DNA from 3 places in the Streptomyces sp. NPDC037288 genome. Region 2 is predicted to be linked to each of the others. Evidence: riboswitches for the same ligand, from Rfam matches in the RefSeq annotation. Region 2 holds a riboswitch; each other region holds the start of a gene.
What was found. A riboswitch is a leader RNA that binds a small molecule or an ion and turns the genes downstream of it on or off. The one in region 2 is predicted to bind cobalamin.
Positions count from the first base shown of each region.

Region 1: another riboswitch for cobalamin. It lies ahead of ACZ7GZ_RS14985 (CbtB domain-containing protein); the one in region 2 lies ahead of ACZ7GZ_RS28275 (cobalamin biosynthesis protein).
Region 3: another riboswitch for cobalamin. It lies ahead of ACZ7GZ_RS22620 (ribonucleoside-diphosphate reductase subunit alpha); the one in region 2 lies ahead of ACZ7GZ_RS28275 (cobalamin biosynthesis protein).

Region 1 is NZ_JBVJVY010000010.1:133,759-139,547, forward strand. It holds gene ACZ7GZ_RS14970 (hypothetical protein) at 1-464, opposite strand, end outside; gene ACZ7GZ_RS14975 (methyltransferase family protein) at 684-1,331, shown strand; cobalamin riboswitch at 1,442-1,556, shown strand; gene ACZ7GZ_RS14980 ((2Fe-2S) ferredoxin domain-containing protein) at 1,613-2,020, shown strand; cobalamin riboswitch at 2,219-2,358, shown strand; gene ACZ7GZ_RS14985 (CbtB domain-containing protein) at 2,396-2,617, shown strand; gene ACZ7GZ_RS14990 (CbtA family protein) at 2,640-3,392, shown strand; gene ACZ7GZ_RS14995 (hypothetical protein) at 3,538-3,876, shown strand; gene ACZ7GZ_RS15000 (histidine phosphatase family protein) at 3,895-4,476, opposite strand; gene ACZ7GZ_RS15005 (NIPSNAP family protein) at 4,727-5,275, opposite strand; gene ACZ7GZ_RS15010 (hypothetical protein) at 5,272-5,739, opposite strand.
Region 2 is NZ_JBVJVY010000029.1:53,818-59,606, reverse strand. It holds gene ACZ7GZ_RS28290 (lysozyme) at 1-693, shown strand, start outside; gene ACZ7GZ_RS28285 (inorganic phosphate transporter) at 837-2,087, shown strand; gene ACZ7GZ_RS28280 (hypothetical protein) at 2,120-2,347, shown strand; cobalamin riboswitch at 2,469-2,610, shown strand; gene ACZ7GZ_RS28275 (cobalamin biosynthesis protein) at 2,715-3,668, shown strand; gene ACZ7GZ_RS28270 (cobyric acid synthase) at 3,665-5,173, shown strand; gene cobN (cobaltochelatase subunit CobN) at 5,170-5,789, shown strand, end outside.
Region 3 is NZ_JBVJVY010000020.1:69,836-75,624, reverse strand. It holds gene nagB (glucosamine-6-phosphate deaminase) at 1-106, shown strand, start outside; gene ACZ7GZ_RS22635 (GntR family transcriptional regulator) at 282-1,046, shown strand; gene ACZ7GZ_RS22630 (DUF3311 domain-containing protein) at 1,198-1,458, shown strand; gene mctP (monocarboxylate uptake permease MctP) at 1,455-3,083, shown strand; cobalamin riboswitch at 3,252-3,391, shown strand; gene ACZ7GZ_RS22620 (ribonucleoside-diphosphate reductase subunit alpha) at 3,517-5,789, shown strand, end outside.

The DNA of each region.
Region 1 (5,789 bases), on a different contig from region 2:
GCGGCGTCGGCCCGGACCACCTCGGTCACGGCGAGCAGCCCGGCCTCCCACCGGCCCTGCCAGTAGCGGCGGACGAGTGTGCCGGCCAGGGCACGGGTGTCCGTCAGGCCGCTTGCGGCCAGGCCCTGGTACGCCACCAGCGCGGCCCGCTGCCGGGCGAACCGCAGCAGGACTCCGGCGTCCGCGTCGACGAGGGCCGTGAACAGCGGGTCCGTGGTGCCGGAGGCCTTGAAGCGGACCTCGATCCCGCCGCCGGCGTCGTGCACGAACGCGCCGCGGGCCTCGGGTGCCGTCGTGTCGAAGGTGATCGCGCGGTCGGCCAGTGTCCCGGCCGCGCGGACGGACCCCCGCGAGTCGTGCAGGACGTCCCCCACGGCGATCTTCTGCAGCAGGGGCCAGGCCAGCCACCAGTCTCCCCACGCCTCGCGCATGGCGTCCCGGTACACGGCGAACGCATGGACCACGGCGTTCAGCTCCTCCCCTGTCCCGCCCGAGCACCTGCGCGCAGGCTAGCAGCGTCCCACCCGGGACACGCCCGAACTTCCGTCTCTCCCGCGGGCGTTGCCTCCGCGTTCTCCATCCGTGGATGGAGGACGGTGGAGACCGGTGGATCCCGGTCGGGGGCTTCTCCATCGACCCGTGGGTGGTGGTGATCGGCTGGGTGCGCGGAGCACTCTTGAGACATGGGTTCTCTTCACTCGGCACTTGTCCTGACCATCGACGTCTGCGTCCTCGTCTTCGTCGCGGCCTGGGTCGCGGGCGCTGTCTACTTCGGTGTGAAGAGCCGGTCCGGACTGCGCGGCTGGGTGCGCGGACTGCGCCGCACACTGCCGCGCCGGCTGCTGCTGAGCGCGGGCGTCGCCGTCTTCTTCACCCTGGTCGGGCGCTCCGAGGGCTTCTGGCGCCGGCTGCAGTACTGGCAGCCGGCGCCGGCGCTCCTGGGCGTCCTGCTCGCCGTCGCCTCGACCGCCCTGCTGCTGTGGGCCCGCTGGGTGCTGGGCACGATGTGGGCCAGTGTGCCGACGGTCCGGGAGCACCACGAGCTCCGGACGGACGGGCCCTACCGGCTGGTCCGGCACCCCATCTACACCGGGCTGCTCGGCTTGGTCACCGGTTCCATGCTGGCCTGCGGTTTCGGCGTCTGGGTGGCGTTCCTGGTGGTCGCCGTCCCCTGGCTGCTGCACCGGGTCAGGACCGAGGACGGCCTGATGGCCCGGCAGTTCGGCGCCGCCTACGACGCCTACCGCGCCGAAGTCCCGGCCCTGATCCCCCACATACGCCGCACGGGCCACCGGGCCGGCCGGCGCCCCGCGGGCAGCGTGCAGCGGTAGCCCAGTCGCTTGCCCCCACCGCGCCTCGAAGGGCGCGGGCGGTGACGGCACACGCGGCGCTCCGCCCGGTGATGGCATGATGACCGGCGACATAGGGCGACGGCGGTCCGAGGAAGCCGGTGTGAATCCGGCGCGGTCCCGCCACTGTGACCGGTGAGCGAGTTCCGGCAGGCCTCCCCCCGGGGGGGGCAGGCCGGGCGGGCGACGACCCGGGAGCCAGAGACTCACGCGGTCGCCTCCTCGACGCACTCCGGGGCGGATCTCCCCGGGAGGGGAGTGGCATGGGCGTGTCCGAGAGGCCGACGCGAGAGGCGTCCGGCGGCGCTGTGACGGGAAGCGCGGCAGCACCGTGCCGGGTCGTCGTGTGCCGGGACTGCTGCTGCGGCAGTCCCAAGGTGCCCGGGGTCGATCACATGGCGCAGACCGCACGGCTGAGGGCGGAGATGCCGGTGCGGATCTCCGACTGCCTCGACGTGTGCGACCAGGCCAACGTCATCGTCGTACAGCCGTCCACGGCGGGCCGGGCCGCCGGTGCGCGGCCGGTCTGGCTCGGACTCGTCAACGATCCGGACGCGACCGAGGACATCGTGACCTGGGTGCGGGCGGGCGGCCCGGGCGTCGCTCCCCAGCCGGACATCCTCGACCTGTACACCTTCACACCGCCGCGGCGCCGTGCGGATCCCCGTTGACCCGGGGGTCCGGTTCGGCACCGAGCCGGCGCAGGACGCCACCGTGCGGGGCGAGCTGCCGACGCGCACTCCGCGCACAACTTCGGCCCGCGACCGTCGGGTTGGACCCCGCCCGCGCCGCCGTCCCACCGGCCTCGCACCGTCACGCCTGGTGAGAGGGAAAGATCACGGCGGCCGGAGGCGGTCTTGGCCGTGCGCGCGACACGCGGTACGGTCGGTCCGATATCGACGACGGCGAGACGGAAGCCGGTGGGAATCCGGCACGGTCGCGCCACTGTATGCGAGACGCCCCCGCGGCATCCCGTGAGTCAGACCCGTGGCCGTCGTCCTGTGCACCACCGAGATGGGACGCGAACTCCCAGAGGAGGTTCTGCCATGGCGCAGACCGTCGCCCAGCCGACAGCCACCACCCCCGTCGTTCCCGCCACGCTGCCGCTGAAGGCGATTGCTCCCTGGGCGGTCTTCTTCGGCATCCTGATGCTGATCCTGCTCTACTTCGTCGGCGCCGAGCAGGGCGCCACCTCCGTGCTCAACGGCACCGACGTCCACGAGTGGGTGCACGACGCCCGCCACCTGCTCGGTTTCCCCTGCCACTGAGGCAAGGGGACACCGCACACCCATGAACTCCGCAACGGTACGGAACCTCCTCGTACGGGGCATGCTCGCCGGCCTGGCGGCCGGCGTGCTCGCCCTCGTCGTGGCGTACGTCCTCGGTGAGCCGAGCGTCGACAAGGCGATCAGCTTCGAGGAAGCCCACTCCCATGAACACGAGATGGAGGTCGTCTCCCGTTCCCTGCAGTCCACCGCCGGCCTCGCCACGGGAGTCCTCGTCTACGGCGTCGCCTTCGGCGGCATCGCCGCGCTCGCCTTCTGCTTCGCCCTGGGCCGCGTGGGCCGCTTCAGCCCGCGCGCCACGGCACTGCTGCTGTCGGGCTGCGCCCTGCTCGCCGTGTACGTCGTGCCGTTCCTGAAGTACCCGGCCAACCCGCCGTCGGTGGGCAACGCCGACACCATCGGCAAGCGGACCACGCTGTACTTCCTGATGATGCTGCTCAGCGTCCTGCTGGCGATCGCCGCCACTCTCCTGGGCAAGCGCCTGGCTCCCCGCCTGGGCACCTGGTGGGCGACGGTCGTCGCGGTGGCCGCGTTCGCCGTCGTGATCGGGCTGGCCTACCAGTTCCTGCCCGTCGTCAACGAGGTGCCCAAGGGCTTCCCGGCCACCCTCCTGTGGCGGTTCCGGCTCTCGGCACTGGCGATCCAGACCACTCTGTGGGGTGGATTCGGCCTCCTCTTCGGCGAGCTGGCCGAGCGCCTGCTGAAGCCCGAGCCGGCGACGGCCGGGAGCGGGCGAGCGGTTCCGGCCGCGCACTGACCCCTTCCGGACAACAGAGGGCCCTTCGGAACCATCCGGGGGCCCTCCGGCGTTCTCCGGACACCGACGCGCACGGGACCACCGGCAGGGCACGGAATCCGGCGGACCGGCCGCGGATCACCTCGGTGAGGAGTGGAGGAACCGAGTGGCCAGAGCCCCACAGCCCCGCCACATCACCTTCGGTGGCCGCGACGCGGTCGCCCTCACCCTGCGGGAATACGAGCAACTGGTTGCCAGCCGACGGCAGACAGGCGGCCAGAGCGCCCGCGTGCGGGTACTCGCCCAGCAGGCCAAGCGCACCGAGCAGCTCCTGCACGACTTGGAAACCCTGATAGCGGCCTCCGGGGACGGCTGCCGGGGACGGTCCCACCCGGCGCCGCCGACATGCCCCGACCGCGAAGCCACGGAGCCGAGCGCCGACGGCACCTGCCTGCGCTGCGCGATAACGGCCCTGCTGCGCCGTCACCGGGACTCGGCAGCGTGAACCGCCGGCCGGCGGCGCCTAATCGGCGTCCGGAGCGGCAGGCGGACGCCCCAGCCGCAGGTTCCAGCGCCCGGCCCGGCCACTGAGTTCGGTCACGCTCAGCGGCGGCACGTCGAGGCGCCAGAACACCGTGGCGGACATCCCCAGCGCGTCGACGACGGCCGCCCGCACCACCTCCGGCTCGACGACGGCGACCGCACGCTCCTCCACGGCCTGCGCGTCGGCCAGCCACCGCGCGACCCTTGCGCACAGGTCCTGCACGGACTCACCCCCATGCGGTGCGCAGCCGGGGTCGGTGAGCCAGCGGCCCACCGCCTCCGGCTCGGCCGCCCCCACCTCCTGAAGGGTGCGGCCCCGCCAGCGGCCCACGTCGAGCCCCGCCAGCTCCGGCACCGGCACCCCGTCGAGGCCCAGCGCCGTGGCCGTCTCCCGGCAGCGCGTGCTGGGGGAGACGGACACACGCCCCGCGGCGGGCAGCGACCCGGCCGCCGCCCGGGCCCGCGCCGCGCCGCCGTCGTCGAGCGAGCCGCCGTCGTCGAACCGCGTCTGCCGCAGCGACGCGCTCATGGCGGGGGAGACGAGAAGAACTCGGCTGGTCAAGCGGTCGCTCCGGCTGCTGTTGTCAGGGGGCGGGACTGGATCGGAGGCCCGCTGGGCAGGGGGGTTCAGCAGTGTACCCACGTCCGCGACGCACGCGATCGGCACTGACCAGCGGCCGGCCTCCGGGCGCCCCGGACCACCAGCCGGCCGGCTCATGCGCGAGTGCTCGCCTACTCGCTGGGTCGCAACACCGTCGACATCGCCCCCCGGGTACGGCCCCTGTGCCGAGCGCTTGCGAGCCGACGCCCCGCTACGTCGTCACGGGTTCCAGCCGAAGCGTCCGTACCGGCCAGGGTGGTGGCCCGGCCGGGCCGAACCAGACCCGGACGTCCTCCCCGGTGCGGACGGGCAGGAGGGGATAGTCGTTCTCGGCGTGCTCGGTGCGGTGCAGCGCATGGGACGGGCCCAGGTGCCGGGCGGCGTACGCGTCGAAGGCAGCCGCGTCGGACGGCCGGCAGACCGTCGCCACCACCTCGCGGGTGCCCGGCTCCGGCGCGAACCCCGGGCCCCGCAGCAGCAGGACGTCGTCGCTGTCCACCATGGTGGCATTGGCCGTGTCGCGGTACTTCCGCCAGACCGGGCCGGTGTAGAACGCCTCCAGCGCGCGCCGGCGGTGCACCATGTCGGGGAAGGCGCGCAGCCAGACGAAACGGTCCGGGTCGTCCAGGTCTCGGAAACGGCCGCCGACGGTGATGCCTGCCGCCTGCTGACCGGTCACGAACTCGCGCTCGAACAGCTCGATCAGCGTCTCCCGGCCCCCCGGATGCAGGGTGTACTGCCGCAGTTCGACGACCGTCATGCGTCGGCCCCCCTGGTGCGGGTGAGGTCCATGGTCCAGTTGTGCTCCCAGGTACTGCCGCCGTCGGCGGAGAACTCCTGCTCCCAGCGGGCGGTGTCCGGGCCGAGGCGGTACCAGGTGAAGTGCACCCGGATCGGGCGGCCGTCGTAGGTGTCCTCGCCGTGGAAGTCACCGCGGTCGCCCGTGAAGCCGCCGGTCACCGGGGGGTCCAGCCGGCCCGTCCGGCTGTCGGCCCAGTGGATCGACCAGCGCTGCGTCTCCCGGTCGAACAGGCGCAGGGTCATGCCCTGGCGGCCGAGGGTGGGGAAGGTGATCTCGTCGATGTTGCCGGCACCGCCGAACAGCGGCCGGACCACCGCATGACCGGGGAACTCCGCCCAGGTGCCGGGGCCGGGGCCGAGCGGCGTGGTGAGACGGCGGTTGGCCACGTCCCAGGAGCCGTGCAGGAAGTCGAAGTCGTCCATGCGCCGCAGGTTAGGGACGCTCCACTGACATCCAGTGTCAGTGGATACTG
Region 2 (5,789 bases):
GCGCTCGCCCTCGTGGGCACCGCGCCCGCGGCGGCCGGCCCCTGGGCACCGGCCGCGGCCAAGCCCCGCGGACACGACGTCTCGTCGCACCAGAAGCGGGTCGACTGGCCGGCCGCCCGGTCCAAGGGCGCGCGGTTCGTCTACGTCAAGGCGACGGAGTCCACGGACTACCGCAATCCCTACTTCTCCCAGCAGTACGACGGCGCGCGCAAGGCGGGCCTGGTCCGGGGCGCCTACCACTTCGCCCGGCCGGACAAGTCCTCCGGCGCCAAGCAGGCCGCGTACTTCGTGCGGCACGGCGGCGGCTGGCGGGCGGACGGCTGGACGCTGCCACCCGCGCTCGACATCGAGTACAACCCGTACGACAAGAAGCACAAGTGCTACGGGATGGGCAAGAAGCGGATGGTCCGCTGGATCCGGTCCTTCAGCAACGAGGTCAGGCGGAAGACCGGCCGCCGCCCGGTGATCTACACGACCACCCAGTGGTGGAAACTGTGCACCGGCAACAGCCGCGCGTTCTCCGGCAACCCCCTGTGGATCGCCCGACACGGCACCTCGCGGCCGGGGAAGCTGCCGGGCGGATGGCAGTACTGGACCATCTGGCAGTCCGGCACCAAGGGCCGGCTGCCGGGTGACCAGAATCTCTTCAACGGGTCCACGAGCCGGCTGCGGACCCTCGCGCGGGGCCGGTAGCCATGGGGCGCCTGGGCCGCGGGGGCCGAACGGAACACCACTCCCTCCCTACGGACACCGCGACGCCCGCCTCAGTTCATCTTCCGTTCACCCAGGTTGCCTACGTTCGTCCAGCCAATGACCTCGAACGATTGCCTGGGTAAATGGAAAGCTTCTCGCTGATCCTCGCGATTGTGGTGGTAACCGCACTCGCGTTTGATTTCACGAACGGTTTCCACGACACCGCGAACGCGATGGCCACCACCATCTCCACAGGCGCCCTGAAGCCGAAGATCGCGGTAACCATGTCCGCCGCCCTCAACCTGGTCGGCGCCTTCCTCTCCGTGGAGGTCGCGAACACGATCTCCAAGGGTCTCGTCGACGAGGCCGGCATCCGTCCCGAGGTCATCTTCGCCGCCCTGGTCGGCGCGATCCTCTGGAACCTGCTGACCTGGCTGGTGGGTCTGCCGTCCAGTTCCTCGCACGCCCTGATGGGCGGTCTGATCGGCGCCACCGTCGCCTCCGCCGGCTTCGGTGCCGTGCACGGCGACGTGCTGGTCACCAAGGTGCTGCTGCCCGCGGTCGCCGCGCCGGTCGTGGCGGGCCTGGCGTCGCTGCTGGCCACCCGCTTCTCCTACGGCATCGGTGGCAAGGCCGAGAGCGAGGCCACCCGCAAGGGCTACCGCGCCGGCCAGATCGCCTCCGCCGGCCTGGTCTCGCTCGCCCACGGCACCAACGACGCCCAGAAGACGATGGGCATCATCACCCTCGCGCTGATCGCGGGCGGCGCCATCGCCCCGGGCTCCAACCCTCCCACCTGGGTCATCCTCTCGGCCGGCCTGGCCATCGCGCTCGGCACCTACATCGGCGGCTGGCGCATCATCCGCACCATGGGCACGGGCCTGACCGACCTGGAGCCGCGCCAGGGCTTCGCCGCCCAGACCAGCGCCGCCACCGCGATCCTGGCCTCGTCCCACCTGGGCTTCTCGCTGTCCACCACGCACGTCGTCTCCGGTTCGGTGATGGGCGCGGGCCTCGGCCGCAAGGGCGGGGTGGTCCGCTGGTCCACCGCGACCCGGATGGCCGTCGCCTGGGTGCTCACCCTCCCGGCCGCCGCGCTGGTCGGCGCGGGCGCCGAGTCCGTCACGGACCTCGGTGACTGGGGCACCGCCGCGGTCGCCGTCTTCCTGGTCGCCGCGAGCGCCGCGATCTGGAAGATCTCCCGCCGTGAGGTCGTCGACCACACCAACGTCGCCGCCGACACCGAGGAGCCGGCCGGCGTGGTGACCACCGCCATCGCCGCGGTGACCCCGCCCCCGGCGGGCACGCTCGCCGGCGACCTGACGGCGACGATCGCCTCCCCGGCCGCCGCCGAGCCCGCGACCCCGGCCGCCCCGCCGGCCGCCACCGTCTGACCCCGGTCACCCCGGTTACCGAAGGAAGCATCATGAAGATCGACTGGGCGGCCCTCGGCTCCGTCTTCGGCGTCAGCCTCGCGTTCGCGGTGGGCCTGGTGGCCCTGTTCACCCTCGGCGTGGGCGGTCTGGCCCGGCGCGAGAAGGCCGCGGCCCAGGGCGGTTCCGCCGGCCTCGCCGTCACCGGCGCCTACGTCTGCTTCGCCGCGTGCGCGGCGGCGGTGGCGTACGGCATCTACCTGATCGTGGCCAAGCCCTGACCCACCCTGCGAAGGCCCCCCTCCCGCTCTCCGCGGAAGGGGGGCCTTTCCCATGCCCCGCACGCCCCGCGATGTGGGGATCGGCACACTCTCCCCGTGCAGGTCAACGGCAAGTTGACGGCCGTTCCGGGCGCGTGGTGGACTGCCCAGGCCATCTACGGCGGCAGGAGAGGAAGCCGGTGCGAATCCGGCGCGGTCCCGCCACTGTCACCGGGGAAGAACCCCCGGGAGCCAGGAACTCTCACCGCCGAATCTCGTCGAACCAGGGCGCGGACACCCTGAGTGAGGACACGGATCGCCATGCTCGGCTGCCGAAGGACAAGGACCCGCACCAGGCCCGCTCCTGTACCCACGGCCGGCTGAGCCGATGGGTGCCGATCGCATGTACGCGTACGGCGCCGCCGCCGGCCTTCTCGGTGACCTCCTCCTCGGCGATCCGCGCCGTGGACATCCGGTCGCCGTGTTCGGGCGGGCGGCCGCTGCCGTGGACCGCGCGTTGTGGCACGACCACCGCGGCTGGGGCGCCCTGCACACCGTCGTGTGCGCCGGAGGCGCCGTCGCACTCGGCACGGTGGCCGCAAGCGCCGTACGCCCCTCTCCCACCGCCTCCCTCGCACTGACCGCCGCCGCCACCTGGGCGGTCGTCGGCGGTACGTCGCTCGCCCGCGAGGCCCGCACGATCGGGCGTGCGCTGGAGGCCGGGGACGTCGAGGCGGCGCGGGCGCGGCTGCCTCATCTGTGCGGCCGGGATCCGCAGGCACTGGACGCCGACGGGATCGCCCGGGCGGTGGTCGAGTCGGTCGCCGAGAACACCTCCGACGCCGTCGTGGGGGCGCTGGTGTGGGGGGCCGTGGCCGGGGTTCCGGGGCTGCTCGGGTTCCGGGCGGTCAACACCCTGGACGCGATGGTGGGTCACAGGTCCCGCCGGTACCGGCGCTACGGCTGGGCCTCCGCCCGGCTCGACGACCTGGCCGGCTGGCCGGGGGCGCGGCTGACCGCCGTACTCGCCGCCGCGGCCGGACCCGACCCGCGCGGTGCCCTGCGCGCCTGGAACGCCGACGCCCACCGGCATCCGAGCCCCAACGCCGGGCCCGTGGAGGCCTCCTTCGCGGGCGCCCTCGGCGTACGCCTGGGCGGCACGCTCTCCTACAGCGGCCGGGTCGAACACCGGCCGGTGCTGAACGGGGACACCGGACGGGCCGTCCGGGTCACCGACATCGACCGGGCCGTACGGCTCTCCCGCCGCGTCGGCCTGCTCGCGCTCGGCACCACGGTCGCCGCGCGCCACCTCGTCAAAAGCCTGAAGGGACGTGGCAAGTGAGCGGGGGTCTCCTCGTCGCCGGCACCACCTCCGACGCCGGCAAGAGCGTCGTGACGGCCGGGATCTGCCGGTGGCTGGTGCGCCAGGGCGTGAAGGTCGCGCCGTTCAAGGCGCAGAACATGTCGCTCAACTCCTTCGTGACCCGGGAGGGCGCGGAGATCGGGCGGGCCCAGGCCATGCAGGCCCAGGCCTGCCGGATCGAGCCGACCGCGCTGATGAACCCGGTGCTGCTCAAGCCGGGCGGCGAACGGAGCAGCCAGGTCGTGCTGCTGGGCAAGCCGGTGGGCGAGCTGAGCGCGCGCGGGTACCACGGGGGGCGCCAGCAGAAGCTCCTCGGCACGGTACTGGACTGTCTGGCCGAGTTGCGGGGCACGTATGACGCGGTGATCTGTGAGGGTGCGGGCAGCCCGGCCGAGATCAATCTGCGCCGGACCGACATCGTGAACATGGGGATCGCCCGCCAGGCACGCCTGCCGGTGCTGGTGGTGGGCGACATCGACCGCGGGGGCGTCTTCGCGTCCTTCTTCGGGACCGTCGCCCTGCTCTCGCCCGAGGACCAGGAGCTGGTCGCCGGGTTCCTGGTGAACAAGTTCCGGGGCGATGTCTCCCTGCTGGAGCCGGGCCTGGAGATGCTGCACGGGCTCACCGGGCGGCACACCTACGGCGTGCTGCCCTTCCGGCACGGGCTCGGCATCGACGAGGAGGACGGACTGCGGGTGTCGCTGCGCGGCACCGTCCGGGAGTCCTCCGTCGCTCCCCCGGTCGGCGAGGACGTGCTGCGCGTCGCCGTCTGCGCGATCCCGCTGATGTCCAACTTCACCGACGTGGACGCGCTGGCCGCCGAACCCGGTGTCGTGGTGCGGTTCGTGGACCGGCCGGAGGAGCTGGCGGACGCCGATCTCGTGGTGGTCCCGGGCACCCGCGGGACCGTGCGGGCACTGGAGTGGCTGCGCGAGCGGGGCCTCGCGGACGCGCTGGTCCGGCGGGCCGCCGAAGCACGCCCGATCCTCGGCATCTGCGGCGGCTTCCAGATCCTCGGCGAGCACATCGAGGACGAGGTCGAGTCGCGGGCCGGCGCGGTCGACGGGCTCGGCGTGCTGCCCGTGCGGGTGCGGTTCGCCCGCGAGAAGACCCTCACCCGCCCGGCCGGAGAGGCCCTCGGCGAGCGCGTCGAGGGGTACGAGATCCACCACGGCGTCGCCTCCGTGGACGGCGGGGAACCCTTCCTCGACGGCTGCCGGGTCGGCCAGGCCTGGGGCACGCACTGGCACGGTTCGCTGGAGTCGGACGGCTTCCGGCGGGCCTTCCTGCGCGAGGTGGCCGCCGCCGCGGGCCGCCGCTTCGTGCCGGCGCCCGGCACCTCCTTCGCCGCGCTGCGCGAGGAGCAGCTCGACCGGCTCGGCGACCTGATCGAACACCACGCGGACACGGACGCGCTCTGGCGGCTCATCGAGTCGGGCGCGCCGCAAGGACTGCCTTTCATTCCACCGGGAGCGCCCGCATGAGCACAGTGTTGTTGTTGTCGACCGCCGACACGGATCTGCTGGCGGCCCGGGCCTCCGGCGCGGACTACCGCATCGGCAACCCGACCCGGGTGGACGTCCGCGAGGAACTGCCGCGCCTGCTCGAAGGGGCCGACCTGGCCGTCGTACGGCTGCTGGGCGGCAAGCGCGCCTGGGAGGAGGGGCTCGCCGCGCTGAAGGCGGCCGGGATCCCGACCGTGCTGCTGGGCGGCGAGGCCGTCCCCGACGCGGAGCTGATGGCCGAGTCGTCGGTGCCGGCCGGTGTGGTGGCGGAGGCGTTGAAGTACCTGGTCGAGGGCGGGCCCGCGAACCTGCTGGAGCTGTCCCGGTTCCTGTCGGACACCGTGCTGCTGACCGGTGAGGGCTTCGAGGAGCCGCGGAAGATGCCGGAGTACGGCGTCCACGGCTCGTACCGGATCCAGGGCGGCCGGCCGACCGTCGGGGTGCTCTTCTACCGGGCGCACGAGCTGAGCGGCAACACCGCCTTCGTGGACACCCTGTGCGAGGCGATCGAGGCGCAGGGTGCCAACGCCCTGCCGGTGTACTGCGGTTCGCTGCGCGGCGCGGACGCCGGGCTGTACGAGCTGCTGGCGAAGGC
Region 3 (5,789 bases), on a different contig from region 2:
CCCGCACGCCACGGTGGTCGCCGACGAGGCCGCCGCGTCCAAGCTCAAGCTGGCCGACTACTTCCGGCACACCTACGCCAACAAGCCGGACTGGCAGGGGATCTAGGTATGGACTAGACCAACCATGGGGCAGCGGTATATAGAGGTGATCACGGAGCGTGCGGGTGGACTCCCGAACACGCGAAGCCGTGCCACGATGTGAGCCGTGGCCGATGTGAGTCGGTCGGGCGTGGCCGATGCCAGTCGGTCGCTTTCGGCATCCGGAGCCGGGAAGGCAGAGCATGAGCACCGACGTCAGCAGTGCGGAGAACGAGGCCGGCACGACCGTCCGTACGGCGCGCGTGCCCAAGTACTACCGCTTGAAGAAGCACCTGCTCGACATGACGGAGACGCAGGCGCCGGGCACGCCGGTGCCGCCCGAGCGCACTCTGGCGGCCGAGTTCGACACCTCCCGCACCACCGTCCGGCAGGCCCTGCAGGAGCTGGTCGTGGAGGGCCGGCTCGAACGCATCCAGGGCAAGGGCACCTTCGTCGCCAAGCCCAAGGTCTCCCAGGCGCTGCAGCTCACCTCCTACACCGAGGACATGCGCGCCCAGGGGCTGGAGCCCACCTCGCAGCTGCTGGACATCGGCTACATCACCGCCGACGACCGGCTCGCCGGGCTGCTGGACATCACCGCCGGCGGACGGGTGCTGCGCATCGAGCGGCTGCGCATGGCCAACGGCGAGCCGATGGCCATCGAGACCACGCATCTGAGCGCCAAGCGCTTCCCGGCGCTGCGCCGCTCCCTGGTGAAGTACACGTCCCTGTACACCGCCCTCGCCGAGGTCTACGACGTCCACCTCGCCGAGGCCGAGGAGACCATCGAGACCTCGCTGGCCACTCCGCGCGAGGCGGGCCTGCTCGGCACCGATGTGGGCCTGCCGATGCTGATGCTCTCCCGCCACTCCCTGGACCGCGAGGGCAAGCCGGTGGAGTGGGTGCGGTCGGTGTACCGGGGGGATCGCTACAAGTTCGTGGCGCGGCTCAAGCGGCCGGCCGAGTAGAGATACTCAACACGGCCCGGGGGTACGGCCGGTGGACCTTCGCTGAATCGATATGCCGATATGCGGACGAGGTCTTCCACTGCCGCGACACCGTCACCTAGATTGCCTGCGCATTACACAGGTGATCAGCGAGGGGACGGAGAGCCGTGGCATGTCCGACACACCTGAAGTGAGACCACCGGTCGTCACCCCGGTCCGGGTGATCATAGCCTTGTGCCTCGTCGCGCCCTTCGTGGCGATGCTCTGGGTCGGCTCCTACGCCAGGACGGATCCGGCCCTCATAGGGATCCCGTTCTTCTACTGGTACCAGATGCTCTGGGTGCTGGTCTCCGCCGCGCTCACCATGACCGCGTACCAGCTGTGGCAGCGCGACCAGCGCGCCCGCGCTCACAAGGGCGGTGAGGCGAAGTGAAGGACGGTGTCAACGGCGTCGCGCTCGGCGTCTTCGTCTTCTTCTTCCTGGCCGTCACGGTCATGGGCTTCCTCGCCGCACGCTGGCGCAGGGCCGAGAACGAGCACTCCCTGGACGAATGGGGCCTGGGCGGACGGTCGTTCGGCACCTGGATCACGTGGTTCCTGCTCGGCGGCGACCTGTACACGGCATACACCTTCGTGGCCGTACCGGCGGCGATCTACGCGGCGGGCGCGTCCGGCTTCTTCGCGGTGCCGTACACGATCCTGATCTACCCGCTGATCTTCACCTTCCTGCCGCGCCTGTGGTCGGTCAGCCACCGCCACGGCTATGTCACGACCTCCGACTTCGTGCGCGGGCGCTTCGGCTCGAAGGGCCTGTCGCTGGCGGTGGCGCTGACCGGCATCCTGGCGACGATGCCGTACATCGCGCTCCAGCTCGTCGGCATCCAGGCGGTGCTGGACGTGATGGGCGTGGGCGGGGGCAGCAGCACCAACTGGTTCGTACGGGACCTGCCGCTGCTGATCGCCTTCGGCGTGCTGGCGGCGTACACCTACTCCTCCGGCCTGCGCGCTCCGGCCCTGATCGCCTTCGTCAAGGACGCGCTGATCTACGTCGTCATCGCGGTGGCGATCATCTACATCCCGATCAAGCTGGGCGGCTTCGACGACGTCTTCGCCAAGGCGGGCCACGCGTTCAGCCAGGTCAACCCGGCCACCGGCAAGCCGCGCGGCGCGCTCGCGCCGCCGGAAGCGGGCCAGTGGACGTACGCCACCCTGGCGCTGGGCTCGGCGCTCGCGCTCTTCATGTACCCCCACTCGATCACCGCGACCCTGTCCTCCAAGAGCCGCGAGGTGATCCGCCGCAACACCACGATCCTGCCGCTGTACTCCCTGATGCTCGGTCTGCTGGCCCTGCTGGGCTTCATGGCGATCGCGGCCGGCGTCAAGGTCACCAACGGCCAGCTGGCCATCCCCCAGCTGTTCGAGGACATGTTCCCGGACTGGTTCGCGGGTGTGGCCTTCGCGGCGATCGGCATCGGCGCACTCGTGCCGGCGGCCATCATGTCGATCGCGGCGGCGAACCTCTTCACCCGCAACATCTACCGGGACTTCATCAAGCCGGACGCCACGCCCAGGCAGGAGGCCCAGGTCTCCAAGATCGTCTCACTGCTGGTGAAGGTCGGCGCCCTGGTCTTCGTCCTCACCATGGACAAGACGGTCGCGATCAACTTCCAGCTGCTGGGCGGCATCTGGATCCTGCAGACCTTCCCGGCCCTGGTCGGCGGCCTGTTCACCCGCTGGTTCCACCGCTGGGCGCTGCTCGCCGGCTGGGCGGTCGGCATGGTGTACGGCACGGTCGCGGCGTACGGGGTCGCCTCGCCGACCCAGAAGCACTTCGGCGGCTCGGCCAAGGAGATCCCCGGCATCGGGGAGATCGGCTACATCGGACTGACCGCGTTCGTGCTCAACGTCGCCGTGACCGTGGTCCTCACCTTCGTCCTCAAGGCCGTCAAGGCCCCCGAGGGCGTCGACGAGACCAGCCCGGACGACTACACGGCGGACGCGGGCGACCCCGGCGTGCAGGCGGAACTGCCACCGGCGACGGCGGCAAGCGCGCACTAGCCGCACCTCGGCCGGGCGTACGGGCGGCTTTCCGTCCGCGTGTGCGCCCGGCCGTCGCGTCCCGGAACCGGTCCGGTGCCCAGCCGGGCCCTGCACCTCGGGAGTTGACCCTCCGAAGCCGAGCCGACACAACATCTGGGGGTGACACGACAGCACGGCACTAGATGTATGCTCATCCTCGCTGTCGTCGCAGGGGAATCCGGTGCGAATCCGGAACTGTCCCGCAACGGTGTACTTGTGCATGTCCGTTCCCGTGAACGCCGTGCACAGGAGTCAGTCCGAGGACCTGTCGACAGCGCACCCGGCCGTCCGGCCGGTGTGCCCTGAGACGTCCGGGCCTCGCGGAGTGGGCCGGTGGACGCGACGCCGTGTGCGCTCGTGGCTGCCCCCTGCCCTCCGCAAGGCCCCCGTGCCGAGCGAGGGAGAGCCCCACGTGACCATCGCGCCAGCAGATCCGGCTTCAGCCAGCGGCCTGGAGACCGACGGTCCCGGTACCGCGCTGCTGCGGACCCTGACCGAGCTGACCGCCGACCTCCCCGACGCCGACCCCGGCCGGGTCGCCGCCGCCGCGCTGCGCGGCCGGTCGGCGCGCGCCGACGAGGCGGAGTTGCGCGAGCTGGCCACGGAGGCCGCCGCCGGGCTCATCTCCGAGGACCCCGCCTACTCCAGGCTGGCCGCCCGGCTGCTGACCCTCACCATCCGCGCCGAGGCGGCCTCGCAGGGCGTGACGTCCTTCACCGGGTCCGTGGCCGTGGGGCACCGCGAGGGGCTCATCGCCGACCGGACCGCCGAGTTCGCGCGGCTGCACGCCGAGCGGCTGGACGCGCTCGTCGACACCGGCGCCGACGACCGCTTCGGCTACTTCGGGCTGCGCACGCTGCACAGCCGCTACCTGCTGCGGCACCCGATCACCCGCAAGGTCATCGAGACCCCCCAGCACTTCATGCTGCGGGTCGCCGCAGGCCTCGCCGAGGACGACAGCGTCCGCTCCGTGGACGAAGTCGCCGGGCTCTACGGGCTCATGAGCCGCCTCGACTACCTGCCGTCCTCCCCCACCCTCTTCAACTCCGGCACCCGGCACCCCCAGATGTCGTCCTGCTACCTCCTCGACTCCCCGCTGGACGAGCTGGACTCCATCTACGACCGCTACCACCAGGTGGCCCGGCTCTCCAAGCACGCCGGCGGCATCGGTCTGTCGTACTCCCGGATCCGCAGCCGCGGTTCGCTGATCCGCGGCACCAACGGGCACTCCAACGGCATCGTGCCGTTCCTGAAGACCCTGGACGCCTCGGTGGCGGCCGTGAACCAGGGCGGCCGGCGCAAGGGGGCCGCGGCCGTCTACCTGGAGACCTGGCACTCCGACATCGAGGAGTTCCTGGAGCTGCGGGACAACACCGGTGAGGACGCCCGCCGTACGCACAACCTGAACCTCGCGCACTGGATCCCGGACGAGTTCATGCGCCGGGTCAACGCCGACGCGCAGTGGTCGCTGTTCTCCCCGGCGGACGTGCCGGAGCTGGTGGACCTGTGGGGCGAGGAGTTCGACGCCGCCTACCGCAAGGCCGAGGACGCGGGCCTGGCGAAGAGGACGATCCCGGCCCGTGAGCTGTACGGCCGGATGATGCGCACCCTCGCGCAGACCGGCAACGGCTGGATGACCTTCAAGGACGCGGCCAACCGCACCGCCAACCAGACGGCCCTGCCCGGTCACGTCGTCCACTCCTCCAACCTCTGCACGGAGATCCTGGAGGTCACGGACGACGGCGAGACGGCGGTCTGCAACCTGGGCTCGGTCAACCTCGGTGCGTTCGTGAGCAACGGGGACATCGACTGGGAGCGCCTCGACGAGACGGTCCGCACGGCCGTCACCTTCCTCGACCGCGTGGTCGACATCAACTTCTACCCGACCGAGCAGGCGGGCCGGTCGAACGCCAAGTGGCGGCCCGTCGGCCTCGGTGCCATGGGTCTGCAGGACGTGTTCTTCAAGCTGCGCCTGCCGTTCGACTCGCCGGAGGCCAAGGCCCTGTCCACGCGGATCGCCGAGCGCGTCATGCTCGCCGCGTACGAGGCCTCCGCCGACCTCGCCGAGCGGAGCGGCCCGCTGCCGGCCTGGGAGAAGACCCGTACCGCCCAGGGTGTCCTGCACCCCGACCACTACGACGCCGAGCTCACCTGGCCCGAGCGCTGGGCGGCCCTGCGCGAGCGGATCGCGGCCGTCGGCATGCGCAACTCGCTCCTCCTCGCGATCGCGCCCACCGCCACCATCGCCTCCATCGCGGGCGTGTACGAGTGCATCGAGCCGCAGGTGTCGAACCTGTTCAAGCGCGAGACGCTGTCCGGTGAGTTCCTGCAGGTCAACTCGTACCTGGTGAAGGATCTGAAGGAGCTCGGCGTCTGGGACGCGCGGACCCGTGAGGCGCTGCGCGACTCCAACGGCTCCGTGCAGGACTTCGCCTGGATCCCGGCCGACGTACGGGCCCTGTACCGCACGGCGTGGGAGATCCCGCAGCGCGGCCTGATCGACATGGCGGCGGCGCGGACCCCGTTCCTCGACCAGGCGCAGTCGCTCAACCTCTTCCTGGAGACGCCGACCATCGGCAAGCTCTCCTCGATGTACGCGTACGCCTGGAAGTCGGGCCTGAAGACGACGTACTACCTGCGCTCGCGGCCCGCGACGCGCATCGCCCGCGCCGCCCGGGCGCAGGC